Staphylothermus marinus F1: one gene and its partner. The main gene of each other region encodes a partner of the protein of the gene in region 2 in a complex. Links are inferred from orthologs where the notes say so. Each region holds a gene or a part of one and is shown on either strand. Other genes may lie near its edges.

What was found.
Region 1: the proteins of tuf (region 2) and rpl12p are in contact, whole or in part, in a crystal structure (PDB 3WY9), measured with the Pyrococcus horikoshii proteins. The link is inferred for Staphylothermus marinus F1 from one-to-one orthologs. Residues at the interface, in WP_010885563.1 of Pyrococcus horikoshii: Lys125, Glu126, Phe129, Arg132, Thr133, Lys165, Leu166, Thr169, Lys324, Gln326, Leu359, Ala360, Ile369, Glu372, Ile384, Ile422, Ser423, Gln425; in WP_010886059.1 of Pyrococcus horikoshii: Glu96, Glu97, Leu100, Leu103, Ser104, Ala105, Leu106, Phe107, Gly108.

The regions. Positions count from the first base shown.
Region 1 is NC_009033.1:1,045,875-1,063,384, reverse strand. What follows is about bases 8,789-11,654. They hold rpl12p (50S ribosomal protein P1), read right to left. Parts: upstream 10,452-11,654; coding sequence 10,125-10,451; downstream 8,789-10,124. Other genes in these bases: SMAR_RS05675 (50S ribosomal protein L1), read right to left, coding at 11,592-11,654; SMAR_RS05680 (50S ribosomal protein L10), read right to left, coding at 10,568-11,584; alaS (alanine--tRNA ligase), read right to left, coding at 8,789-9,917. In the rest of the region: SMAR_RS05735 (serine protein kinase RIO), read right to left, coding at 1-276; SMAR_RS05730 (translation initiation factor aIF-1A), read right to left, coding at 273-608; SMAR_RS05725 (60S ribosomal export protein NMD3), read right to left, coding at 601-1,686; SMAR_RS05720 (DUF424 domain-containing protein), read right to left, coding at 1,709-2,035; SMAR_RS05715 (translation initiation factor IF-2 subunit beta), read right to left, coding at 2,129-2,557; SMAR_RS05710 (tRNA (N(6)-L-threonylcarbamoyladenosine(37)-C(2))-methylthiotransferase), read left to right, coding at 2,669-3,958; SMAR_RS05705 (hypothetical protein), read right to left, coding at 3,950-4,693; SMAR_RS05700 (potassium channel family protein), read right to left, coding at 4,746-5,390; SMAR_RS05695 (TrkH family potassium uptake protein), read right to left, coding at 5,418-6,851; more of alaS, read right to left, coding at 7,188-8,788; more of SMAR_RS05675, read right to left, coding at 11,655-12,239; SMAR_RS05670 (50S ribosomal protein L11), read right to left, coding at 12,247-12,777; SMAR_RS05665 (transcription elongation factor Spt5), read right to left, coding at 12,780-13,259; SMAR_RS05660 (SecE/sec61-gamma family protein translocase subunit), read right to left, coding at 13,264-13,452; signal recognition particle-docking protein FtsY, read right to left, coding at 13,473-14,360; pfdA (prefoldin subunit alpha), read right to left, coding at 14,411-14,890; and 7 more genes. UniProt on the Methanocaldococcus jannaschii protein: Forms part of the ribosomal stalk, playing a central role in the interaction of the ribosome with GTP-bound translation factors.
Region 2 is NC_009033.1:805,121-816,265, reverse strand. Bases 5,025-7,836 are described here. They hold tuf (translation elongation factor EF-1 subunit alpha), read right to left. Parts: upstream 7,183-7,836; coding sequence 5,866-7,182; downstream 5,025-5,865. Other genes in these bases: SMAR_RS04165 (30S ribosomal protein S7), read right to left, coding at 7,385-7,836; rpsJ (30S ribosomal protein S10), read right to left, coding at 5,447-5,758. In the rest of the region: amrB (AmmeMemoRadiSam system protein B), read right to left, coding at 1-509; rpsB (30S ribosomal protein S2), read right to left, coding at 518-1,180; SMAR_RS04220 (DNA-directed RNA polymerase subunit N), read right to left, coding at 1,203-1,403; SMAR_RS04215 (30S ribosomal protein S9), read right to left, coding at 1,425-1,838; SMAR_RS04210 (50S ribosomal protein L13), read right to left, coding at 1,835-2,287; SMAR_RS04205 (50S ribosomal protein L18e), read right to left, coding at 2,293-2,655; SMAR_RS04200 (DNA-directed RNA polymerase subunit D), read right to left, coding at 2,652-3,494; SMAR_RS04195 (30S ribosomal protein S11), read right to left, coding at 3,525-3,926; SMAR_RS04190 (30S ribosomal protein S4), read right to left, coding at 3,956-4,462; SMAR_RS04185 (30S ribosomal protein S13), read right to left, coding at 4,476-4,931; more of SMAR_RS04165, read right to left, coding at 7,837-7,978; SMAR_RS04160 (bifunctional nuclease family protein), read left to right, coding at 8,146-8,670; SMAR_RS04155 (30S ribosomal protein S12), read right to left, coding at 8,707-9,150; SMAR_RS04150 (NusA-like transcription termination signal-binding factor), read right to left, coding at 9,230-9,682; SMAR_RS04145 (50S ribosomal protein L30e), read right to left, coding at 9,679-10,002; rpoA2 (DNA-directed RNA polymerase subunit A''), read right to left, coding at 10,010-11,145. UniProt on the Methanocaldococcus jannaschii protein: GTP hydrolase that promotes the GTP-dependent binding of aminoacyl-tRNA to the A-site of ribosomes during protein biosynthesis.

The DNA of each region.
Region 1 (17,510 bases), 240 kb from region 2 along the record:
TTTTAGCATTCCTTTTTTGAAGACTGCTGTACTAGTCAAATATATTTTTACAGCTAAAGGCTCATTTTTCCATCCAAAACCAAGATATACGCGTGCTTCTTTACCAGCACTTATGACTCCATTCATTCTACGTATAATTCTTTTCCTCATAAGATATAGAATAGTCATAACGGTTTTTGTATCAAAAACCTCCTCAACCGTTTCAAATAGATCTTTGTCCTTATATCTCTTGAGATCCCCACGCCTAATAATAGGTTCGAAATCTTCATCGATCATATATACTCACTTAATGCTTCCAAGAACTCTCTGGGAATTACTCCTCTCTCCACGAGCTTTGTTACTTCGCTTCTACTATACTTATGTATGACCTCACCTCTTTCCGGAGAGAAATCCCATATAGCTACGAGGACTATGTCTCCTTCATTCATCCATACTCTTCTCCTCATTTTACCAGGAATACGTACTTTACGATCCATGCCATCCATGCATTTAACAACCATATAATCACCACCTAGATGACGTATTATGCCGCAAATAACTGTTCCCTCAGTCGGTAGAGGAGGCTCCTTGCTTGTTTCTTCGTATCTTTTTCTTTTCTTCTTAGGCATTATTACCACCTAATTCACTATTCTTAATCATGTAGACTTTATCTCTTACTCTAACAGCTCGGACTTTATCGCCTACAGATATGTTAGCTAAAGTTTTTGTTCTAGGATAATCTATTATATTACCTGTCTCCTCATCTAATAGGTAAATAGTAGTTTTATCTTCTGCAATCACACTATATGTTTCACTATATACTAGATTCTCAGCTTTCTTCAGGTCTCCGCTCCAATATTTTTCAAACTTTATATTCTCAGTTCTTCCATCATCTAAGAACTCAATCTTTATTCCATGTGGACTTATATCTCTAACAACACCAGGCCTTCCCTCAAACTCTACTAGATCACCCTTCTTAATTGAGGGTAAACGAACAGATAAAGTTGTTATCCCAGACCAACGCCCTTTATCAGGATTGTACCGTACAGGCTTAAATGATTCAATAATTTTAGCACCCGTTAGTCTACTTAAGATAGTAGATAATCTCTTGGCAGCTACACTCGTTAAAAGCTTAACATCCAAGCCATATTTATTCTTCTTTATTTCAACAATATCTCCCGCAACACCGGGATCACTTATTGCTTTATTTATTATTTTTTCTTCTTCGCGACTAAATGATCCATTTACACTTCTAATTTGTACTAGTGCTCGATGAGATTTTCCTGCATATGCTAAACATTTGGGACATACTTTTCTATTAATATTTAGAACTATTTCTTTCTCTAAGTTCAACGGATAATATTCCTCTATCACTACATGTAATAAGGCTTTAACAGCATATTGTGATTCATTTATTTTGTACGGCTCCGATAATATGGTAGCATCTAATAAGTTAACATGTTGACGATCTATGAATCTATATGCTTCGCTAATCAGTATTCTCCTAATAATCTCCCTTAACGGCAAAGGATCTCTCCATTCACCTCTATACATCCATGAACCGCATCTAGGACATATTGTTATGTTTAAAACAGGCTTTGTCACAAATATTCCTTTATATTTGAGATAACAATCAATACAGTACCCGTTTATTAATGGTTCATCCTCTGAAACTCTTCTTCCACAACGTACACAGTATTTATACATAATTATCAACCTTTGATCCTAACTAATGATATACAACATATTGCGCATGAGGGATATTATTTATCCATAAAATAGCATCTGGATGAATAAATCCTTCCTTAACAGCTTTTTCAACAATATTTATACCTACAAGATTAGCTATAGTAGCCTTTCCGAGAATCTTGAAAGCCTTATTCAAACTCATAAGTTCTCCCTTGTAAAAATATGGATCAACATATAGTTCTATACCTTTCTCTTTATCAACAAGTTTTTTACCAAGTAATTTTTCATCACATATAGCAACAACTACTTCTTCACCATACCTATGTATTTTTACATATACCATATCTGTTTTCATACTGTACTTCATGATACTATCAAACCATGATCATATTCTTTCTAGAAAATAAATTCTATTTAACACCTTATTAAAGATAAAATATGAGCAGAAAATTAGATACCTTCAAAACGCTTCTAGAGTGGTCTCTGCACCACATGCTTCACATTTAAGTATGAAAACTTTTCCTTTCTTTATTAATTTAGTGAATCTACTACCACATGTTGGGCAAATAACGTATTTTTTAACAAATAAGTCTATCAACCTATTAATAACGTGCGAGCTAAATCTACCTTGCAATATCAATTGACCTGATTCATTCATATACGCTGGAACTCCCAATTCTTTGACAAAATATCTCTGCAAGATCTTTGGATCCCTATTGATAACGTCTGTTATTTGCTTAAAGTTGAGTATTAGAGTTTTCCCTCCAACAAACATTACTTCAGCCCTAGGAACCTCGAATGTCTCCTTAGATACTGTTCTCGCCGGCAATTTAGAGTATGCTCTCTCTAATAGTTCTTCAAATTTGTAGTCACGTATTCGACGAGTCAATTCCCCACCCCTAATAAGTATTCTTTACTTATTAAAATCAAGTATATTAGCGGTTAAATAATGTATGCTTAGAATGATAATTGATAATTAAGCAAGGAAAGGTATACAGTCATGGCTAGGAAGATATATATTGAAACATATGGTTGCGCTCTGAACAGAGGAGATGAATATATTATGAAGACTGTGCTAGTTAGTAGGGGGCACAAATTAGTTGAGGAAATAACAGAAGCAGATACTATCATAATAAATACTTGCACAGTAAGATATGATACAGAACTAAAAATGATTAAGAGAATAAAGGAACTCTACAGAATAGCTAGTGAACAGAATAAAAAACTAATAATAGCTGGTTGCATGGCTAAAGCTCAACCATACAAAATACATAAAATAGCACCCAAAACTAGTCTTGTCTCTCCACAAAACGCTCCCAAAATATGGATAGCTGTCGAAAGCGATGGACAAGTATTTCTATTAAAAGGTGAACGTAATAGAAGAATTCTAGGAACATATGTTGATAAACAAATAGCTTATTTGCCAATACAAGAAGGATGTTTAGGAAACTGTAGCTTCTGTATAGTAAAGAATGCTCGTAGACAACTTGTAAGCTACCCGATTAATAAAATTAAAAACACGGTAAAAGAGCTAGTTGGTAAAGGAGTGGTAGAAATAGAAATTACAGGTCAAGATACAGCTTCATATGGATTAGATCTTTATGGAAAACAAATGCTACCAAATCTCCTCGAAGAACTAGATGGGATAAAAGGTAATTTCATGATAAGAATTGGAATGATGAATCCAGATACACTTGCTAATATTCTTGATGAATTAATAGAAGTGATTAAAAACAGCGCTCACATTTATCGTTTCCTACATATACCGCTTCAAAGCGGTAGTGATAAGGTATTAAGGATTATGAGGAGGAAATATACAGTAGATGAGTATCGAGAGATAGTTAAGATTTTAAGAAAGAAAATACCGGAAATCAGCATAGCAACAGATATTATCGTAGGTCATCCAGGTGAAGAAGAAGAAGATTTTGAACAAACACTTGATATTATAAAGGAGTTAAAATTTGAAAGAGTACATCCAGCTGTTTATAGTATAAGGCCAAATACCTATTCAGCATCATTACGTCAAATACCAACGAGTGTTAAGAAGGAGAGAATGCTTAGATTATTGAAGATTATAGAAAATGTTGGATTAGAGGTTCATAGAAAATATTTAGGAAAAGTCTTGGATACTTTCATAACAGAACATAGCAATACATGGATCGGGAGAACTTTAAACTATATACCGGTCATAATATTTTCCGAGAACACATTAGATTTTGGAAAACATGTAAAGATTCAAATAACTAATGCGACATTTTATGATTTGAGAGGTGTTATTGTTTCATCCTAACTCTATAAATTCTATGATAGGATTATATTTTGCGAGACTTTTACTTAATAAATCAGCAAGCTTTACTAGGTCTGAGAATCTTAAAGGTATTGATAGAGGATAGGCATTAATTCTAGCAATTACTTCTCCTCCCCCTATTCTATCTATCAATATTTTTTTATCATCAAGTCTGAAAATCCCAGTATCTATTTCTCTTAGTGAAGCAGTTATATCTTCTATTACTTTAATAGGATCGCCTTCGGCATGGCTAAGCTTCAACCTTAACTGTATTACCGGCACATATTCCTTAATTATAGCATTTGTAAGCGAACTATTTGAGACATATATTCTTCTACCATATATATCTTCTATAATAGTGTTTGTAAGCTCTACGCTTACAATCCTACCATAGATAGGCTTATGGTGATTCGGCAAATAGATCTCGTAGTTTCTGCCACGCATATGCCTAATTAATTGGAGATTTATGTATGCAACAAATTCTCTTAGCTCATAATAGAATAGTGTGATAGCTATGAACGCAAATACTAAGACAGCATAAATAACTATGGGTGGTGAAACAAGTGCTTGAAGAAACGCTACAAGTATAACGAGTATAGCGGAGAGATCAACAAATCTCATCACAGTGGACTTGGTACTAATAGTAATTACTCCTCTATCAAATAATACTGTGAGAAACCTATTTATTATAAAACGAACAAGGACTACTAGCAAAGTTACTATAAGTGCAGACTGCAAACTGAACAGAATACCCTCGATTGTCAGGTTAGTGGTGTTAATAGTCATATGATCACCCTTTAAAATATTTTTCAATATCTCTTATTTTAGATAAGACAATTAATTGGTACCCGGGTTTTAACTCTATTTCATCCATTGGAGGTTTGAAGTCTCTACCATCAAATACTAGGAGAATTCTTATATCCTCTGGTAAATTTAATTCTTTAATCTTAGATCCGACAACCATGTCTGTTTCTGCTAATGAGATGAGATGGAGATAATAATCTCCGAAACTACCTATTGGTAGCGAGCTTACCACTGATTCCAAATAATTGCTTATCATTGAAGCTACAATTGAAGATTGTGTAACAGGTATACCGAGTTCTAGCTCATATAGTAGATCAGCCATTCTATGATCAGTGACCTTAGCTATACGGTGCGGTACATTATATAGCTTTGCAATTGCAAGAACTAATAAATTAACTTCATTGCTTCCGGTTAGAGCAATAACCATATCTATTTGTTCCATTTGTAAATCAGTAGTATAAAGCGATACATCAGTTGCATCTTTACCAATAACGAAAACATCGAAATTGCTTGAAATTTCTTGTCTCCTAACAGGATCTTTCTCGACAACGTAGACTTGATGCCTCTTTAAATCGAGTCTTCTAAGTAATTCTTCAGCAACTTTTCCTCCGCCAACTATAAGTATTCTCAATGATATACACCTATATTATTGAAAATACTACTTCAATATTTTAACGGCTTTCCTTCCTGCAATGTATCCAAATATAGTGATTACTTGTACGTATTCTACTCTTCCAAGCAACATTAAAGTCATTATTGTTAGTTTTACGCCTAACGGAGCTGTCGGAGATACAACACCAACGCTTAAACCAACACATCCAGCCGCTGATGTTGCTTCAAATAATGTGTCAACGAAGCTGTAACCATAGATTGTCATAAATGTTGCTCCTATAAAAATAGCAAGTAAATGTATAAAAGAGAAAAGCAGTGCTTGAGAAACCTCGGCTTCATCAATAGGTTTACCGTCAACCCGCAATGTTTTCTCAACTTTTCCGCCAAGAATAGTTGATATCGATGAATACTTGAATTTTTTGAGAATTAATAATAATCTGAAACTTTTAATCCCGCCAGCTGTTGAAAAAACCATTCCACCAAAATACATAGATGCTATTAATACTAATTTCGTTGTAGCGGATAAGTCTGAAATGGAACCGATGCTGAAACCAGTTGTTGTCATAGCTGAGACTAGGTTAAATGAGCCTGCGATTAAACTATAATATAAATTGTAGTGATCAACAAAATAATAAGATATAATTGTTAGAAATACTAGCACTAGCATTGTATAAAGATATGTTTTAAATTCTTCGCTTCTCCATACTCTACCTAAGTCTCCTCGAAGTAGTTTATCTAATAACACAAAATTCATACCTCCTAGAAACATAAAAACCATTACCGGTATATACGTGAATGGTGCTCTCTCAAATATTACATTGTATCCAGCATCATATGTTGACATACCACCTGTTGCAACAGTTGTTAATACATGGTTGAATGCTTCATAAAAATTCATGCCAGCATATACATAGGATACTATACCAGCTATTGTAAGAACTAAATATATACGTATAAGTTTTCGAGCAGTCATATAGAATGAAGCCTCTATTTTCAGAGGCCTCTCAACACCATATGCAGAAGCTCCTAAACGATAAAAATATGGGAATAAAACCATAGCGAAAACAACTACTCCAAGCTCGCCGCTCCACTGCATTATACTTCTCCAAGTAACAATTGAGGGCTTCATATAGTCTAGACCTGTCAGTACAGTAAAGCCTGTACCTGTAAAACCTGATATCGATTCAAACCATGCATCCACCAGACTAATGTTTAGACTCAACATGAGGGGGATTGAAGCCTCAAAAGAAATTAGAGGCCAAGCAATACTTGTTGCAACTATGCCATCAAGTAAACCGATGGGCTTAGCCTCTATCTGTTGCAAATAATAGCCTATGAAAATTAAAAATAATGCAAAAAAAGTAAAACTAAGCGTTAACGGCTTCAATGTTAAAAGATCGATTAAAGGGACAGAAAGCATTAATAATCCTACAACGATTTCCAAAGCACCAATAATCTTTGCTATGCCTCGCCAATTCAATACATTAACACCATTTCATATACTCTACTTGTAAGATTCAGCCCATAGCCCGATCATCATATTGATCAGACCCGTGACGGTTCCTTCATCATATAATATAACCAAATATAAAATCTGGTCAATCACGATATAAACGTATTTACTGACAAGAGATAAGATCTTAAACTAGGATATACGTAAGTATTGAACTACATGATGCATAATAGAAATGCGGGCCCGCGGGGATTCGAACCCCGGGTCTCCGGCTTAGAAGGCCGGCGCCCTATCCAGGCTAGGCCACGGGCCCAAGTATTATTTCTCATCTTATAATTGGTTATTTATCTCGGGTTATAGATTTTATGCTTTGCATAAAAGGTTTGTGATTGCCTCTACTATTAATTTGACTATTTGTTTAGGTTCTTTTATCTTTATATAAATGTGATCTGGTTTTCCGCCGCCTCTTCCTCCCATGTTTTGTAGAATTTCCACGAGCTTTCTTAGATCAAGTTTTCTATTATTAGCTTCATCTGGATGAATTGCTATCTCTACAAATTTATCTGATACGTATATTGTTAGAACTCTTTTCTTCAACGATAAATCCTCAATAATTGATTTATAGAGTTGTTCGTCTTCAAGCTGTTTCTCTATCACAACTGTTTTTAATCCACAGATCTCCAGTGCCTCTTCTAATAAATGCTTTAATAGTATTTCTTTGAATAACCTGCGGTATTGAATTAATAGAGTCTTGTATTTATCAAGTTCTTCACTAACTTTTTTCGCAACTATAGAGATCGGCAAGCCTTTAGCGCCTAGAAACTTGAGAGCCTTATCCACTTCTTTCTGTAGATCGGATATGTATTCTGGAAGCCTTGTTGAAGCTATGTATTCAAGCCTTATAACACCATCCTGGATCTTTTCTGCTTTAATTATCTTTATTCCTCCTATTTCTGAAGTATTATATACATGTGTGCCAAAACATGCTTCTGCATCCCATCCAGGTATCTCAACTATGCGAAGAATAGGTGAGTAAACTGCTCCGCCCTGATATATTCTTAATCCAAATCTTTTCTCAGCCTCAAATTTTGGTAGGAAATAAAATTTTAAGTCTATTCTCTCATCGATCACCTTATTAGCTAACTCTTCGATCTTTCTGATCTCTTCATCACTTAACGATTTATAATGAGTTATATCAAGCCTTGCTTTCTCAACAGTTTTCTCTGCTCCAGCTTGCCATACATGTTCTCCGAGAACTTTTCTTGCAGCTCCTAGAACAATATGTGTTGCTGTATGGTGTCTCATTAATCTATACCTGTTATACCAATCAATAACTAGCTCCACCTGTGTTCCGGGTACTAGTCTTCTTTTAGTAGCTAGTTGATGAACTATTACTTCTCCAACTTTATACACATGTTTAACGGGTATATGCTCATTACCTAATATAACGTATCCCTTATCGTGATCTTGTCCTCCAGCTCTAGGATAGAATATTGTCTGATCAAATATAACATACTCATTCAATGAATCGAGAACCTTCGCACTAGCTCTTCTTAGATAGGGGTTTTCGTGAAACAGCTTCTTAGTAGGATCGTGTTTACTAGCCCATTCAACTATTTCATCCGGTAATTCATGCTCTTTCTCTTTGATTAATGCTTGTGAACCACCATGTCTAGCAGCTATTAATGAATAGAAATTGCTGGGAACACGTATTTCTTGCCCATAATGCTTTGCTCTCTCCACAACAATTTCGGGGGGTATTCCTTTAGAGTCATATATTTGTATTAAATCATCGAAGGTAATCTTCTTTTTCTTCTTAATAAACCTATCCACCTCTCTAATTCCTCTAGTAACTATGTCGATATATTTTCTCGTCTCATAACTCATTACGTCGAGTATATAGTCTAGTCTGCGGTGAAACTTATCGTATACATATCTGCCTTTCCAATACTTCGCTTGTTTATCTATAAGTTCTAGAACTATATCTTCTAGTGTAGATACTTTTATTCCTAAACGTATAAGTGTTCTCAATAAGCGTCGAATAACTAAACGTGCTAGATACCCTTCACCAGTATTTGATGATACTATGCCATCACTCAACATTAAGGACAAGGTCTTAACATGATCGAGAGCTGTATATAGATTGATCGTGTCTACTAAGGATTTATAATATTCAGAATAATCTATCTCTTCAAGATATTTATTCAACATATATACGTCTTCGATCTCCTTATCACTAAGTAAGTAAACTATTTTTTTAAGCACATCATAGGGAGGTTCATCTATTCCTAAAATATTCTTATATGTCTCCAATAATGAACTAAATATTGTGTGAAAAGCTGTTGGTGTTCTCTGAGTAAACCAGGCAATTCTCTCTATACCATAACCAGTATCAACTACGAGTACGGGATTTCTAACTTTTTTCCCATTGACTATTTTATACTTCATAAATACTAGTGTGGCAAGCTCTAACCCATCAACTAGAACCTCGTATGCTGGTCCAGCATTTCCTCCTCCCTCCCACCATGATTCTTTGAAAACAATGTTCTCAGGTTCTATCCCAATTATTTTTGTAAAGAAGTCGAATGCGTATTGAAGTGTTTCGTTTACCCAGTAAACATATTGATCCTTCTTATTAAATGCGTGATGTCCTCCCATTTCAAAACTTGTAAGATGTCTTCCAAACGTTAAGCCTACATTATCTATATCCTCCAACCTAACACTGGGCTGAACTATGACTAGCGGATTATATGGCGGATCAACTATTCCCTCAGTAACAGCTGGTTGAAAAACAATTATTGACGCAATTGTCAAATATAGATCGTTTCTCCACCTAGCAAGAACTGGGTAGGGGTCAACATATCCATGTCCATGAGAGGTAAAGAATTCTATGAATTTCCTTCTTGCTTCATCAAATGTTAAAGGAGGAACTCCCTTATACTCGTTATATAAGAAATCATATTTACTACACGGCCTATCAGGACAGGTATCTCTCGGCACTAGGCTCCAGAATCTTTCACCGCACTTCTTACACTTATATACTTGATAACCGGTTTTCTTCAAAAACTCATTCATAAATTCTTCTTCGACCATTATACATCACTTAATCCACACTATATTCTGTTACATACTAGTTATGATATTAGTTATTAACGTCCAATATATGAGTATTGAATGTAATGGTTGAGTATTGGCTTCTAAGAGATAAGGTAGATTATTTCTTAATAAGACCAAACAAAAACCATATCTGCTCCGAGAACATTGTTTTAAGGCTTGAATTATTTGAGCTGTAAAAACTGTTTATCCGAAGAGTGCTCCTAGTCCTTCTGCTAGTTCTTCTTCGCTAACAGTCTCAGCTTCCTCTTCTTCCTCCTCTTTCTTCTCCTCCTTCTTCTCTTCTTCCGCTGGAGCCTGTGCTGCCGGTGCGGCTGGAACCGCTGCTACTGGAGCGGCTAGTGCTTGTTCAAGTACTTTTGCTATATCAATATTTTTCAGGGCAGCTACAAGCGATTTTACTCTTACCTCATCTACTTGAATTCCTGCAGCTTCTAATACCTTCTTTATGTTTTCCTCATTTATCTCTTTACCAGCCTTATATAGTAGTAGTGAAGCATATATGTATTCGATCGTTCACCACCTCTTGGATATATGTTTTATCTTATTTCCTATTTACACATCCACTTATCCATGATTATCTGGGTGTTTTAAAATGTATTCTCCCTAATAAAAATATTTACCCATGTTTATCCGAAGAGTGCTCCTAGTCCTTCTGCTAGTTCTTCTTCGCTAACAGTCTCAGCTTCCTCTTCTTCCTCCTCTTTCTTCTCCTCCTCTTCCTTTTTCTCAGGCGGAGTTGTCGGTTGTATTGTTGGTACTTCTAATCCTAGATCTGGTGCATACTTGGAAACTTCTGCTGCAAGTGCTAGTGCTTTCATTATTGCCGCTCTAAACACGTATTCAGCAGTATCTGGTGTTACATATCCTGCCTCAGCAGCTAATGCTAATGCCTGACGGAATGCTTTGTTTAATGATAACTCTAATATCTCTGGCACAGGCCATGCTATTTCTGATCCGATCTTTAATGCGTCTAGGTGAGCATTCATAACCATGTTCTTATACTCTTCGAGATCTAGGACTAGTTGGTCCCTCAATATTATTATTCCATGATCATATGCTGCTTTAATATTTATCTTAACCTCTTTTAAAGCAATATCTAGTCTTTGCAGAAGACTTGCCAATTCCTCAGATATAGTATCTCCTGGTTTCGCAACAACTGTATCGCGTGTAATAACTATAGAGTTACCCTGTATACGTGTAGGAATCTTTAGTTTGCTGAAAGTACTAAGAATAGGTCCCGGTGATAAACCGGTGTTTCCTTCAGGAATAACTATTTCTTGCTGAGCTATTTCACCTGGTTTATAATAAGTTTTTGCCTTGTATTTATCGAGTAATAGGCTTAACTCGAAAGCATTCATATGTGTAAACAATAATAGATTCTGTCCTGTAAGTAGTTCCTCGAATTTACTTGTATCAATACCGGCATTTCTAAGTGCTCTTAGAATTAATTTGTTCTTAGAAACTCTGAATAATACTTTCTTCGATAATTTCTTCCTTAGTTTTTGAAGCTGGTTTGTCGGAAAACCTGTTAGATCAGCTATTGCGAATACTGGGTATGATTTAAACAATGTTGTTAAATATTCTACTTCTTCTATTTTCCACTGAGGAATTCTCTTAGCTTTGGGAACTGCTGTTGCAGACATGTTTTAATCACCCCATAACCTCTATTGGCGGACCCATTGTGGTTTTAACAACTATTTTTGCAATATTATGTGCTCCATTCGGCAGCTTTGTTTCTAGACGTGATAATATTGTCTGTGCGTTTATAACTAAATCCTCGGGATTCATATCCTCTGTTCCTATTCTAGTCATTAGTTGTGGCTGATCCTTATTTCTCAGCAAAATTGCAGATTTATATCTATTCATTACCGATACTATATCTGCGGCGGGAGGAACTGGGACAGGTATTTTTCCTCGAGGACCGAGAGCTGGTCCCAGTATTCTGCCGGCATTAGCCATTAGATCCGTCCTTACAAGAACCCAATCACATTCTTGAGCTACTTTTTTAGCGTCTTTCTTGCTTAATGCGAGCAACTCGTCTCTTGTTATAACTCTGTGTGCACCACCTGCTCTAGCTTTTTCAGCCATTTCACCATCGGCAACAACACATATTATTTTATCTTTACCAAGTCCTTTCGGCAAAAATATCGTCTCTCTAATTCTTCCCTCCGGACTACGGGGATCAACATCTTTTAGAACAACAATTAATTCTACACTTTGTTTAAAGTTTCTCTTCGGACTGTACTGTACTGCTTTAACTATAGCTTCCTTTAATTCTTCCTTACTTGGAAGAGGCATCTCCTATTCACACCTCGCCAGTCTCTTGTTCCTCCTCTTTCTCCCATTCAGGTTCATATTTAGCTATCGTAGCATCATATAATCCTTCATCTATTTCTTTCTGGACAATCTTAGGATCTTTCCCGTCTACTGTTATTCCTATACTTCTAGCAGTACCTAAAATAGTCTTTACCGCTGCTTTTAACGTTTTAGCCGTTAATTGTTCTTTCTTTAATATAGCTATTTTTATGATTTTATCAATAGGTAGATCCCCTATTTTCTGATGAGCAGGATCGCCAGGTGGTTGTTTCACACCAACTTCTTTAAGGAGCAAGGCTGTTGTTGTTGGAATACCAACTTTTACTTCGAATTTTCTAGTAGATGTATCAACTATGATCTCAACTGGAACAGTTAATCCTTCAAAATCCTTAGTTGCTTCATTAATTGCTTTAACTACTTCCATAACATTAACTCTTAACGGTGAAAGTGTAGGGCCTAGAGGTGGGCCTGGATTAGCTTTTCCACCTTCAACCATTACTTTTATTACTTTCTTACCCATATCTAGACACCGCTCTTCCTACTGGGTTTTACATAATCACCTGGAACAGTTATAGGGACATTGAAAGCAGCCTCTAATATACTCAGGACAACCATGTTTTTATTCCTATCTATACTAATAACTTGTGCTTTCATTCCTCTAAACGGGCCTCTCACAATTTCTACTATGTCTCCCTCTTTAATCATTTCGATAACAGGTTTAGGCTTAACAAGTCTTCCTACTTCGTCTAGAGAAACTTTGATTGGTTGACCTGATTTAACATATTTTAATTCACTTATCAACCTATAAATCGATGCTAATCTTGATGTTTCGAGAAAAACATATCCTCTAACACCTGGAGGAACAAATACTGCTTTTACGCCTGGATCTCTGTTCTGCTTTACTAGATCCATTATTCTAGATTCTATAACTAAAGCAACGTCTATTTCCCGTCCCATAGTCGTTCTTATTGCATAAAAACTTGTCTTTCTCCTAATACTCAAAGATTTAGCCTCCATATAGTTGCTGTGGAAATATAAATGATATAAATATAAATCTAACTATGAAAGCTATTGAGCCTACGAGAGTTAATCCTAACAAGCTTATTTTTAAACTAGTCATATACTCTATTTTATTAGGCTTAGTTGCCAACCGTATTATTCTTCGCCACGAATCTATTAACTCTCTAAAACCCATTAATGATCCGCTCCAAAACCTTATTTAACGGATAATATTTTATCTAGGAATTCATCGATATTAAAGGGTTTTAAATCTTTATATCCCTGGCCAACCCCAATCATGATTATGGGTTTCCTAATACTATATACTATGCTTAGAGGAACCCCTCCCTGCTCATATGCATCAACTTTAGTCACTATTACAGCATCAACACCTACTGCTTTATCAAAAAATACAGCTTGCTCAATAGCATCATTACCTGTGAGAGCATCGACTACAAGGATTTTTCTATGAGGCTTTGCAACCCTAATAATTTTTCTAAGTTCATCAACTAAGTTAGAGTCTGTATGCATTCTACCAGCAGTATCAATTAATACTACATCATAACCGCGAGTTTCTGCATGTCTAATGGCGTCGAACGCTATAGAAGCTGGATCGGCTCCATATTTACCCATAAATACTGGTATACCAGTTCTCTCTCCATGAATCCTTAATTGTTCCTGCGCTCCTGCTCGAAAAGTATCAGCAGCAACCATTAATGGTTTAAATCCTTTATCTCTAAACAATACTGCTGTTTTAGCTATCGTTGTTGTTTTACCAACACCATTAACTCCTAGAAAAACTATTATGTAAGGTTTAGTCTTAGATGCTTCATGAAAAATATCGATTAATTCCACAGAGTCAAAATATGACCTAATAGTTTTCTTTAAAAACTCTATCAAAGATTCTTTATCTCTAACTATTTTATTCTCAACTGCTTCAACAAGTTTAGTTGTGATTTCCTCTGCTACATCGTATGCTACATCATTTGATATTAGCTCGAATTTAAACTCATCTATTAAATCCATTAGTTGTTCTTTAGAAAATAGTAGAGCTGATGCTTTATCGATGAATTTTGAAAATACTCTTTTAATTCTGCGAAACAAAAATATCACCGTTTCTTGTTATGGTTTAAACACCTAGAATAATTATGATATCAGCTAGCGCCTGTTTGTTGCGGTGCTTGTTGTGATTGTTGTGATTGAACATATATTTTTGCAAGTATTTGCTGTATAGTATTATACTCCATTAGTGCAGCTTGGTATTGCTTCCTAAGATCATTGAGTATTCTTCTGATAACGGATATTCTATCAATAACTATCTTTGAAGCTTTTTCCTTATTTGTCTTCACATAATAGTTGCGTCCAATATTTACAATTACATTGTTATGCCAATTTTCACTGATTCTTATAGGTATAAATGCTGTGTTTAATCTGTCAAGAACTACTAAGCCATCAAATGTATTAATAGGTAGTTCTTCAAGTGTATTCTTGACTAGTTGCAACTCTGATAATTGCGAAGTATATGTCTCTATTTGTGCCTGTAAAATATTTAAGTATTCTCGGAGCTCATTTGCTCTGGCTATTAATTCTGTAAGTGTCACAGCAGTTCTTTTTTCACGTATATTTTTGCTCATAACTTAACAAACCTCTCGAGTCTTGCTAAGGCAACTATTCTACGATCCCTTACTTCACTCAATGTTATCTCTTCAATTTTTGTTATCCTAATATGTTTTCTTCTAAGCTTATGATTACTTCCTAGAACCGAGTAGACATATTCAATAGCTTGTTCTTTATTTAGTGCCCGCACTTCCTTAGTAAACTTCTGCCATACTGGGAACCTATCATGGCTAAGTAACATTACACCTTCTACTCTATAGATCTTTATTTCGCTCATTCCTATATAGCACCTCCACTTAATCCCCTTCTTATTCGGAGTATTTCGGGGCCTGTCGTATATTCACCTACAATTATGCCTTTATTATTAGCTATTAAACCACTCTTAATAAAGGGTATCCCCGAATTAACAGTAGCACGTTCGAAGGCTACTTTAAATATTTCTTTTAATTCTCTATTTTCATCATCGGAAATATCTGGATGTATTACTCCTCCCTTATCGGTTACAACAGCTAAACTACCGGGAATTGTTAAATTCATTATATCCTTATATAGTGCTTCGACGCCGAGAGCTTCCGAAATCTTATTCAGTTCTTGTCGTTCAAGCTCGGAGCCAGCAATACATGCTTTATTATTGCATAAAAGTATGTTTCCAAGAGCTGTATTTTTAGATCTTGAAACATATATGTTTAGATCATGTTTCTTTAAATTGTTATTTAGAATATCAAGTTCCTCATCTAATATTATTCTCGGAAGAATAATACCGTTATCATTTCCGACAACTAATACTCCATTTAGAATTGTGTTTGCAATTTTTGTCTCTACAAGTTCTACGTCGAGTGTTTCCGCAATTACTTTTTTCTCTCCACTAGATAGGCTTGGAGGAACTAAAGCAATGGAATTGTTTGCGAACACGTATACACCGATGTTTGGATTTCCGAATAAGCTTAGTCTAACAATTTCCATGGATGATCATCCCGTATAACTATGTAAAAATATTTTGAATACCTATAATAATTAGTTCTTTTTAGAAGGCAAAATATATAATTAGCCTTATTTACTGTTTGCTGACATTATCTTGGCTTTAGAAGACCTTATTAATAAAACCTTAGCGGTTTTTTCTTCCTTATCAAATCTGATCTCAACAATTACTCTTCGAGGGGGTTTCTCCCTGCTCCTACTCCATACATATTCATTGACAGCCGGATCAATGATTATTTTTTCAGCTTCTTTGAAGTGTCTTCTAACATATTTTCTTATCAATCGAACAGCTCTATCTGCTCTATTGGTTCTTCTACCCCAGTATACTCTTTTTAAAGGAATAACATGTATTGACCTAGTTATTTTTCCTTCCTCACTCATTTAAATCAACCTCTTCTTAACTCGGTAAATCATTAATTTTATTATACCTTAAGTTTTGTTCTGCGCCAATGTCTAAGTCTAAAGCCTCTTCTAACCTTTAACCTAGTTTTTACAGATACCCAGATAGGCACAGGCCTATTCTCTTTATAAGCTGCTGCTAATCTAAGCTTTCTAGCTAGTGGTTTATTTCTAGCCATAATTAAAACCCTCCAATTTATTTCCTCAAAATACGTATATGTGTTTCACGATGTGTTTGCTCATATATTTGTGCAAGGAGTTTCTTCAGAAAATTATCTGTGATCGGGACAGGAACTCTTCCTGACTGCGCAAGTGTGATAAGTTGTTGTTCCACAATATTTGCTAATTCTGGTTTGACAAGTCTTAGATTAGCAAGCCTACTTCTAGCTTCTGGTGTGAGAATTCTTCTAAGTATAGCTTCTATTTGCATTCTCCTCTGTTTCTCTTCCTCCATCTTTCTCTGCAATTCTAGTAGTTTACGTTTTTTAATTTCCTCCAGTTCAGCATCGTAGGATTCACTCACTTTTATCACCAAAAATATTATTTCTTAAAGTATATTTTAGACCTAACACTCGGAGGCAAATACTTTGCCAGCTCAGGTTGCTCTCTTACTAGATCAAGCATTACCTCATATGCCAATCGATCAAGTAGGGCTCGTCCTTGAGGAGTTAATATGCGGCCTCTGCCCCTTATTTTTCTAACAAGTCTAGCTTGCTCTAGTTGTTGAAGAATCCTCCTAATAATGCTTCCACCACTTTTTACAAAGTGCTCAGGGGCTGATCCATAGTTTTTCCTTCCACCATAAATTGTTCTAAAAGTTTCAATACCGATTGGTTCACCGGATTTGTATAGTTTTCTCAGAATACTAGCTGCTCTATAATACCACCAGTCTGGATCCTGGGGTGGCCTCTCTTTATGTGCACCTGTTTTAACGAAATATGCCCATGGAAGTGGTTTAACTTCTGGCACATTTTCCTTTAAATACGTGGCTAATCTCGCGATTAATTTGTCAGCTGGCACCTCTAATGCTGTAACCATTTTCTATCCCTACTATTCTCTTTCTCTCCTACAATCTTTAAACTCCTATATTTATCTTTATTTCTAGCGATTATGAAGGTATATCCTCGAACTTCTATAAGTTTTGCCCCTAAGACCTTAGCTATTATCTTAGCTGTTTCTCTTCTATCAGTATTTGTTGATTTAACATATGATTTTAACATCCTTATCTTAACTACGCCGTGTTTTTCAAGCCTTGCTTTA
Region 2 (11,145 bases):
GTGTGTAAGCCTAGAACTATTGGTACTATTTTAACATTATTGCCGAACAAATACTGTATAAATGGTAATTGAACCTCTACTGAATGCTCTTCGACATGTGCATATGTATCGAGTTCGGCGAGATCACTGTTGCTAACTATATCTCTAGCTAGTTCAGCATCAACTTCTAGTTCTCCTAGAGGAGTAATCCATTTTCCTGCAGGATACACTGATACAAGCGAGCCTAAACCTGTATGATTTGTCCCAATAATAATTATGGTTTCAGGTTTACCATCAAGAGCCAAGTTATAGTAGACATGAGCAGCTATAGGCCCGCTATAAATATAACCTGCATGCGGAGCTACGTATCCTAAAGCGTCTTTGCGACGGGTGCTTGATACTTGAGGTAATTCTCCGGGACCAAGCGGGTGCTTAAAGGAATGCTCGATTAATTCACGTAGTTTTTCTGGTTCGCTTGGATAAAAATATCCAGCTACAACGGGAAGTCTTACATGTGATTTTTGCTCCAAATATTTTTTCACCTCTTAAACTTTACTTCGAATTCTGAGGGAGGCTCGGGCAAGTCGCCGTCTGGCGGTAATAATCCTCTCTCCCTAAGTATTTGTCTTGCTAATAACCAATATATTAGTGCTAAGCTTTTTCGACCCTTATTGTTTGCTGGAATAATTAGGTCTATATACTCTGTTCTATTATCTGTATCAGCTAGTGAAACAATAGGTATACCTATTTCTGCTGCTTCCTTCAATGCTTGGGAGTCAGCACGTGGATCTGTTAATAATACTATGTCTGGTTCAAAATACCATTTAAGGCTTGGATTTGTAAAGGTTCCAGGCATAAATCTACCTGTGAAAGGTTTGCATCCTACATAGTTGCAGAACTTAACAACAGGTTTTTGCCCATATGTTCTAACCGACACAGCAGCAATTTTTGATGGCTCATATCTTGATAGGAACTTTGCTGCTATTCTTATTCTTTCATCGATTTTTCTAACATCTAAAATGTAGAGTCCATCATTTCTAACACGGTAAACAAACGGCTCCATGAACTTTGTACATATATGTGTTCCTATATGAACTCCTGCCGCCAAATATTTTTCTAGTGGGATCAATAATTCTATGACTGGTTTTGTCTGGGTTTTCTCCGCGGATTTTTCATTATTTTTTGGTTGTTCTTGAGCCATATTAATTCACCTCTTAACTAAGTCATGATACTTTGGGGAAGTTTAAGATTTCATAAGATATTTCAATATGTGAGAGAAACATTCTTCGACAACAATATCTTTTAACACCTAAATCATCTAGAACTTTACCCGGGTCTTCTCCTGCTTCAACTCTTTTCTTAAATTCTTCCCATAAATGACCTATGGGTGCACCACATGTGAAACATCTAACTGGAAACATCATTTTTATAAAAACACCTCGTTTTTACCTATAGCTTTTCTGCCATCTCCTCCTAGCACTATATCTGCCCCATTTCTCAGGCTCTGTTCTTCTCGGGTCTCCGCTTAGCATGTATCTATCGTATTCGGTGAAGATCTTTCTTAGTTCAGGATTGTTGTCAGCATATTCTAGTAATCCTCTAGCAATAGCCATTCTAACAGCATCTGCTTGACTCATTACACCACCGCCTCTAACATTTACGTATATATCTACTCGTTTCCATAGATCTCCAGCTATGACTAGGGGTTCATACATTTTTAGTCGGGCAAGCTCTATTGGCCATATCTCTAATGGTACACCGTTTATCCACACTCTTCCTTCGCCTGGCTTAATAACTGCTCTCGCAATGCTTGTCTTCCTTTTACCTGTTGCAATAACTATCTTTCCCTTCACACTCATATCCTAACACCTTTCCAGCCGAGTTCTTTAGCTATATCTGCTAGGGTAATATATTCTCTCCCGAGTCTATTAGCATCTGCTTCTTTGAAACGTATAAATTCTACTTTTCCAAGCTCCGGCGGTACTCCATTATATACTCTAAGTCTTTTATACGCATTTCTACCTTTAGGTTTATCCATGGGTAGCATTCCACGAACTGTTCTCTTCAATATATTGTGGGGTGATTTAGGTCTTCTAACCCCTGTTTTATAGGGATTATAGTGTGTGGTGACTTTCTCAATAAGTTTATATCCTTGGATAACCCTTACTCTTTCACCGCTTACAACTGCTTTTTCAGCATTTACCACGATCACTCTGTATCCGTTGAGTAGTTTTTTAGCTATGATACTGGCTAGTCTTCCCAGGATCTGATTTGTTGCATCAACATATATTGTTTTAGGTTCACTCATATATATCACCCAATAATTTTCACATTGCTTCCACGCGGGTTTTCACGGGCTAGATCAAGTATATGTATAGCTTTCCCACCGGCAATCTCTATTTTTTCAATAGCTGTTTTTGTAAATGAAACTGCAGCGACTGTTACCGGGTGATCAATGTTTCCTGAACCCAGCACTTTTCCTGGAACTACGACAACATCTCCACTGCTAGTATGCCTGTTTATCCTGCTTATATTCACAGCTCTCCTCTGCCTCCTAGGTTTTTCAAGTTCTTCAGCGACTGCTTTCCAAATAGCTGTTTTATATTGTTTGGATAATTTTTTGAGCTCTCTAATAGTTTTCCTTAATACAATGTTTGTAGGTCCTGTCTTTTTCATTTAATTATCCCCTCACTTCTAAGGTTTTCTATGAAATCATCTATTTTATTTTCAAGTATTTTTACGGCTTCAATAAGGATTCTTTTAGGAGGTAATGAACCTGTAGATTCGATTGTTAAAATATATTCGTTCTCTCTCCAGCCAACTCTTATCGCATCAGTCGGACAGTATTCTTCACAAATTCTGCATAATGAACAATCAAAAATCTTATTAGTGTTTACAATTATTTTTCCGTTTTCAAAGCTTAGAATATTTCTTGGACAAACCTCTATACATTTCTTACAATTTTCACCTAAACACTTCTTTTCATCTATATAAATATCAGCAATATACTTGTGTGCTGCAACAGATACAGGGCTCCATTTGGCGTGTTCTTTTCCCCTGCCAAGTCTAGCATATGCTTCCAGCCTTATTTCTTGGTTCTTTCCTAGAACTATAATAGGAATGTTATCATAAACAGGTTTAACATCAGGATCCGAAGTCTTTAGATCTCCGCTGTGTAGAGTTACAAGTTTACCTTCCTCACCTTTCCCTTCAAGATCAAGTTTTACAAAGCAATCTTCGGTGAATAATCCTCTGTCTCCTGCTTCTCTGCATTCTTCTGGTGACTTATATTTGTCTAGTGCTGCTTCACTTGTTAACGGTATAAGTCCTAGTCTATGAGCAATATATTCATCATAGAATACACTGCTATTCATTGTGAATACTACGGAATCAATAGCCATTGTTGGTACTTCTGCTATTATGGCTCTACGAATAGAGTTTAAAACATGTAAAGGAATATCTTTTATATAAAGCCTTAGACGTAGAGGTGTTTTTTCTAAAACATTTATTTCCAAGACATGATTCACCCATGTTAAAATATAGGTTTAGACTCTCCTACCTCTCCTACCGCCTGGTCTACGTGTAGTGTCATGCGGTATTGGTGTTACATCTTCGATCCTTCCAATAATGAATCCTGCTCTTGCGAGTGCACGTATAGCAGCTTGTGCTCCCGGTCCCGGAGTCTTCGGTCCATGACCTCCAGGCGCTCTTACTTTAATATGTAAAGCTGTTATTCCCTTATCCATTGCTTCCGCAGCCGCACGACTAGCAGCAATCATTGCTGCATATGGGCTTGGTTTTTCTCGATCAGCCTTTACAACCATTCCACCGCTCCATCTGCTTACGGTTTCAGCTCCCGTTAGATCTGTTATGTGTATTATAGTGTTGTTTAAGCTACTATAAATATGTGCTACGCCCCACTTAAGTTCTCTACCCATGAAAGCCATTCCGCTCACCTCTCAACTAATATTTAGATCTAGGCTTTTTCTTCAATGCTCTTTTTAAACGGACTTGTAGGTGCGTAATCCACTAGGTCTTCTTCTTCTCGAGAAACAATGTATCCTGGCGAAGTAATTCTACGGCCGGCAATAGCTATGTGTCCGTGGATAATTAATTGTCTTGCATGATATATTGTTCTCGCTAATCCTTTCTTATAAACTATGGTTTGTAATCTCCTCTCCAATAAGTCTTCAACAGTTAATCCTAAAACATCTTCTAGTGATGCGTTTTCATGTAGTAATCCTAGACGATAAAGTCTATTAAGTAGAGCTTTTTCTGCTTGTTCACGTATTTCTTGTGGAGCAGCTAGAAGTGATCGTGCTTGGTGACGGAACTTCCTAACAATTGTTTGTGCTCTCCATAATTCTCTCTTATTTCTTAAACCATATGTTCCCAGAAGCTTAAGTTCTTGAACTAATACTTCTTTTCGCCATGGATGTCGTGGTCCTTCCCATTTCTTTCTAGGCTTCTTCGGATCACCCATGTTTCACACCTCTTTATCTCCTCTTCTTTCTAACACCTACAGTTAATCCTAAGCGACCAGTTGTACGTGTACGCTGTCCGCGAACTTTTAAGCCGAGAGCATGACGTATACCGCGCCAACTCTTAATCTTCTTTTCTCTCTCAATATCTTGTTTAACATAGAATATTAGTTCAGCACCTATTAGATGCATATCTTTACCTGTAACATAGTCTTTTCTCCTATTAAGCATCCATGAAGGTATATCATAAGCTGATGGATTACTTAATAAGTCCTCTATTCTCTTTATTTCTTCATCTGTTAAATAACCAATACGCATTTCAGGATCAATACCAAGTCTTCGACAAATACCATAGGCTAAGTTAACACCTACACCCTTAATTTCTGCTAAACCATATACAGTCTTCAAGCTACCATCGATATCGGTTCCCGCTATACGCACTATATATCTATAATTCCTAGCACTGCTCAAAACCCCAGCTTCACCCATGCATAACTTTTCTAAGCAAATATCCTAACCAATACCATAAATAAACTCCTATTATAAGCTTACCGTCTAATCCTCGATAAACTAGTTTTTATATGTGCTTCTCCCCCTTAAGACAGGGTTTTATACTTTTTATTGAGGATCTGATTAGGCTTTAATAAGTTGTTGTGTCAGGAGGGGCGAAAAATTTCATCTCCTAAAACTGGATCGTGTTCCTAAAGCGCTTCATCATCCATACTATGTATGCTGTTAAAAACTATATAAAGAAGTGGCGCCGGGGGCGGGATTCGAACCCGCGCGCCCCGTATGGGGCACTGGCTCTCCAGGCCAGCCCCTTAGTCCGCTCGGGCACCCCGGCATTCTAATTATTTATTTCGCTTATGGAGGGATAAAATGTTTCTCTGGGTTAACAAGATTAGTTTATGTAGTAAGCTTTTAAATGAACAATTTCCTTTATAAAATCCGAGTAAACGATTATTTTTATGGATAAAATAACGTGCTTAAATTTCTATTTCCATCCATATTTCTGGCGGTACTCTGACACGGATAAGTTGTTTCATTACTCTTTCATCAGCTGCAATATATAATAGTCTCTTATGTATTCTCATTTCCCATTTCTCCCATTTCTTCTTTCCTTCACCATGTGGTAGTTTAAGTGTTCTCACAACGAGTCTCTTCGTCGGCAATGGAATTGGTCCAGACATTTTTACTCCGGTACGTTTAACTATATCTGTTATTTTGTTCATGAACTCGTTTAGTATGTTGATGTTATTGCTCCATATCTTTATCTTAACCATTCTCGGCGTCGACATTTCTTTCTACGCCTCAGCATATCAATGAGTTATGAGGGTTTATAGAGATATTGGTTGTTTATGTATTAGAAAAATTTTTCGTTGAGATCATATGTTAAATACTTATTTTACTTGGTCTTTATCTCGATCTTCATTGGCTTAACATCTACTACTACTCCGATACCAATTGTTTTACCCATGTCTCTCATAGCGAATCTTCCTAATGGTGGGAAGTCACTGTATTTCTCAACTACTAATGGCTTGATGGGTTTGAATCTCACAATTGCTGCATCGCCCATTTTAATGAATTGTGGGTTTTCTTCAACTACCTTACCAGTTCTAGGGTCTAGTTTGGCTTTAATCTCTACTATTCTACTAGCTACGCTAGCAGTGTGGATATGTATTACTGGCGTGTATCCAACAGTAATTGCTGTTGGATGCCATATTATGAATACTCTTGCTGTGAATTCTTCTGCTACCGTTGGTGGGTTATCTAGGTGTCCTGCAACATCTCCACGTCTAATGTCTCTCTTTGAAACGCCACGTACATTGAATCCGATGTTGTCTCCTGGCTCAGCCTTCTCTATTCTTACATGGTGGGTTTCAATGCTACGTACTTCACCGACCTTTGCCGGCGGCATAAATACTACTTTGTCGCCAACCCTTAATACACCTGTTTCAACACGTCCAACGGGTACTGTTCCAACACCGCTAATAGCATATACGTCTTGTATAGGTATTCTTAATGGTTTATCTATTGGCTTCGGTGGTGGCTCTAAGCTATCTAGTGCTTCAACTAGGGTTGGTCCATTGTACCATGGCATATTTGGCGATCTCTCAATGAGGTTGTCTCCGGTCCATGCGGATACGGGGATAAATGGTACCTTACTTATATCATATCCTAGGCTCTTTAGGAATTTTCCTAGAATAGTTTTTATTTGCTCATATCTCTTCTGGCTCCATGGAGGCTCTGTTGCATCCATCTTGTTTACTGCAACAATTAATTGGTTTATACCCATTGTCTTAGCTAGGATGGCGTGTTCACGTGTCTGTCCTTCAGGGCTCATGCCTGCTTCGAACTCACCTTTACGAGCACTTACTACTAGTAATGCTGCATCTGCTTGGCTTGCACCTGTAATCATGTTTTTAACGAAGTCTCTGTGTCCTGGCGCATCAATAATTGTGAAGATGTATCTTCTAGTCTCGAATTTCATGTAGGTTAACGCTATTGTTACTCCGCGCTCACGCTCTTCCTTAAGCTTGTCAAGTAGCCATGCAAACTTGAAGCTCTCTTTTCCTCTCTTTTTAGCTTCTTCTTCTAGCATCTGTATTGTTTTTTGATCGACGAGTCCTAATCGGTATAGTATATGTCCTACTAATGTACTCTTACCATGGTCTACGTGCCCGATTACTACTAGGTTTAAGTGTGGTTTTCCAGAGCTCATACTAATCTACCCCATTCATGTCATTTAATCTACTCCGAATTAAATACATGTTTAGGGTTTTTATATTTATAATATACTTTTACACTATGCTAGAAATACTAATTCGATATAGTATTTATAAAGCTATCCTTGAAGAACTTTGTTGTATGATTAAATCAGTTTTGTAGGATATAGAATACCCTATAGGAAGTAATGTTATTCATTATCTACTGCTGAGAGCTATTCTTTCTATTTCTTCTTTCTTCTGAATAGCATAGCTTCTCGGATCATTATTTGCTGCTAGAATAATTTCCTCTGCTAATGCTTCCTCTATTGGTAGTGGATTATTAAACGATTTATTACGGGCTCCATCAGTTAAATGTTTCAATGCTAAATCAATTCTTCTTTGAGGAGCAATATCGACTGCAACATGATAAACTATGCCTCCATACATTATCCTAGTAGTTTCTTCTCTTGGTGCAGCATATTCTATTGCTCGAACAAGAACCTGTATAGGATTCTCTCCTGTTTTCAAATATATTAGGTCGAAGGCTTTCTTTACAATGTTGTAAGCCAAATGTTTCTTCCCAGTATTCCTGCCTGGCCTCATTATTTTGTTTATGAGTCTTTCAACTATTGGTACCTCGGCCTTACCAAACCTGCGATGCTCGTGTCTTCCACCAGTGTGAGGTAGGAATACTGGTTTTAGACAAAGATATCTTTTCAAACCTGGATCTCGCACTATAATGTTATCATAGCTCCATTTACCAAATAGTTTAATCTCATTAACTTTTACAACAACACTTTCCTCTGCCACTACCGATTCACCGTTTCTTTTCTGCAATACCAAAACTATTATATCACCCTTAAAACTCTTACGTATAAAAAACTTAGCTGTTAAGCTAAATAAGGTGTTTAAACCACAATTCATATACTGTAGACTACAAACTCTAACACCCTATCTAAATGTGGAGGAGGTAATATTTGGAAGAAGATCTTATAAGAGTTATAGATGTATCTGGAGAAATAGTGTTTGACAGATTATTTATTCCTAGAATAGTGTGCTTATTAGAAGATGGTAGGTTCTTTATATTAGAACGTGTTCCTTTCGATATAGTTGTAAGCCTGAAAAAACTTGATGGAGAAGAAATAGATGATGAACGTGAGAGATTAGTAGATGTTTTATCAAGCATGCCTGACATATTGGATATTCTAGGAAAACATTTGAGAAGAGTTGTTATTAACGAAATAGATCCTAAAACAGGAGTATACAGTGCTATAGCTGAATTCTCAGATGGAAACATGGCTATTAAGAGAAGAATGGTTCCTAGCCATGCTATATTTCTTGCAAAACTAACTAATAAACCAATATATGTCAAAAAAGAACTTGTAGATCAACAGGAAGAATTCAGGCTTTTGGCTTCTACTGATACAAGTGATGAAATAGAGGATGAAGAATACGAGGACGATGAGGAATATACAGATATAGATCGAGAAGATATATTTTAACTAGGTTTTAAATTTAGACCCATATAAAATGTTGTTCTACCTTACAGGTTTCTGTTTTTTACCTAGATATAATGCTTTCAATGATACACCATTAACCATTATTACCTTGTATCTAACACCGGGAATATCACCCATGGAGCGTCCGCGGGGTCCTCCAATACCTTCAATAATTACTTCATCGTGTTCATCAATATAGTTTATACCACCATCAAATGGGACAAATGCTGTTACAACTTTTCCATTCTTTGCTAATTGAACACGAACACATTTACGTACAGCAGAGTTAGGCTGTCTCGCTTCTACTCCAACTTTTTCTAATACTATTCCACGCGCCATTGGAGCTCCTTCTAATGGGTCATGTTTCTTCTTTAATCCAAGCATTTTGATCTTGAATTCTCTCTGGCTCCACCTAAACTTTAGCCTCTTCCTTCTAAGTTTTCTCGCAGCAAATAATCCATTTGGCGCTTTTTTTCCAGCCATTGTTTTTCATCTCATTCCTTGTTCTCAAGCCTAGTATCGAATTCTCTATATGCTCTTTTTAAAAATTACTCTTCTAGCTTCAAGCGATTATTACGAAATCTATTCCATAGTAACGTTTAAGTATTATTTTTGCTCTTGCAACGTTTTTACCGCCTCTACCTATAGCCATACCTTTATCGTTTGGTTCGACACTTACATAAACTACTTTTTTACCGCCTGGTCTATTAGTTATTCTTACTTCTCTTATCCTAGCTGGTGCTAATGCGTATCTTACCTGCTCTTCTAGATCATCACTATACCCTACGATCTCTATATTTTTGCCGAGAAGTTTTCTAAGTTTTTGAACATATAGTCCTCGTGGACCAACAGCTTTTCCTACTTCGTCAGGATTAACTAGGAATATTATTCGGTTATTTTCATCGTCTATAATGCAGTCTCTAACATGTACTCCTGTTAGCTCATGGAGTAATGCCATATATCTGAATTCTTCTGGTGTAAGCTTTATTTGTGGCCGGTCATTCTTCTTACTCACTCACTCTCCTCCTCCACTATTTCTAAAATATTTGATTGTCCAGGATCAACTATAGCCATAGCGGATACGCCGAAGGGTTTACCTGCAAGAGTTCCAAGTTCCATATTTGTTCCAGGAAACCTATAAACGGGTATGTTTGATAATTTAGCATAGTATTCAATGTCTCTTTTAATTTCTGGAGGAGCATTTGCTGCGACAACAACTAGTTTAGCTTTTCCGTGAAGTACTAATTTTATTGTTCTTTTACTTCCCAATATTACTTCTCCAGTCTTAATAGCCATTTGGAGTGCTCTTATGAAATCTATTGAAGATGAAGGCATTCAATAATCACCTTTTCTCCTCATTGTTTTTATTAATAATCATTGCTTCTATACTTTCATCCTCTAATTCTTCTACCTCTTCTTTAACTTTATGGGGCATCATAAATATTTCAACAATACCCGTACCCACGGGTACTGGTTGCCCAATTATTACGTTTTCAGGCACGCCTTTAAGCATATCTACTTCTCCTTCAACAGCTGCTTCGACTAGTTTTTGAACAGTCATTTCAAAAGTAGCTCTAGCAAGCACGCTTGGCTTCTCCCCTGCAATACCCATTCTACCAACTTGTCTAATTTTACCTGTCCATGTCATCATGTCTGCTAACAATATCAAGTGTCTTATATCAACATCTAAACCTTGATCTTCAAGTACATTCTTTGTTTCACGTATTATAGCGGCTCTTGCAGCCTCTATTCCTAGGATCTCCTCTATTTCAGCGATGTTGTTAGTATATACTTTGCGATAATCCACTCCAGGCACTTTCATTACTTCCGCTAAATTGCTTCCCTCAGCAACCAATATATATTCGTCTCCTCTCTTCTGGATAATGACTTTTGTAATACCCTTAATTCCCTTGATCTTTGTATTTGCTATTTTAGTGCGGATCTTTTCAACTTTTGTATAATCAATCTTTTCCGATCTAAGAGCTATATGGATTACGTAGGGATCTTCTGGATCAACATATACTTTTCCAAGTTTTAATTTTTCTAGAACTTTAACGACTTCATCAACACTTATCCCCTTATCACTAAGCATTTCAGAGTCGAGAACAATTGTTGCACCTTCGTACGGATCAACATTGATTTCTTTAGAAATGTTTTCAATTGTTGTGCTCTCAATCATTCTAGCAACTTTTTTAGCTTTTTCTTCATCATATTTGTGCTCTTCATCTAATGGTATCTCCATAATTGGTGTTCCAGGTTTTTTCCTAGCATCAACTATTTCTATAAGTCTCGGCAAACCCAATGTTACGTTGAATTCACGTACTCCAGCATAGTGGAATGTTCTTAGAGTCATCTGTGTTGATGGTTCTCCTATACTTTGTGCAGCAACTGTTCCCACGGGTTCCCCTGGTTCTGCTTGGCTCCTCATATACCTGTCTATAGTTTCTTTAATTATTGCTTTTACTTCTTCAATGTATA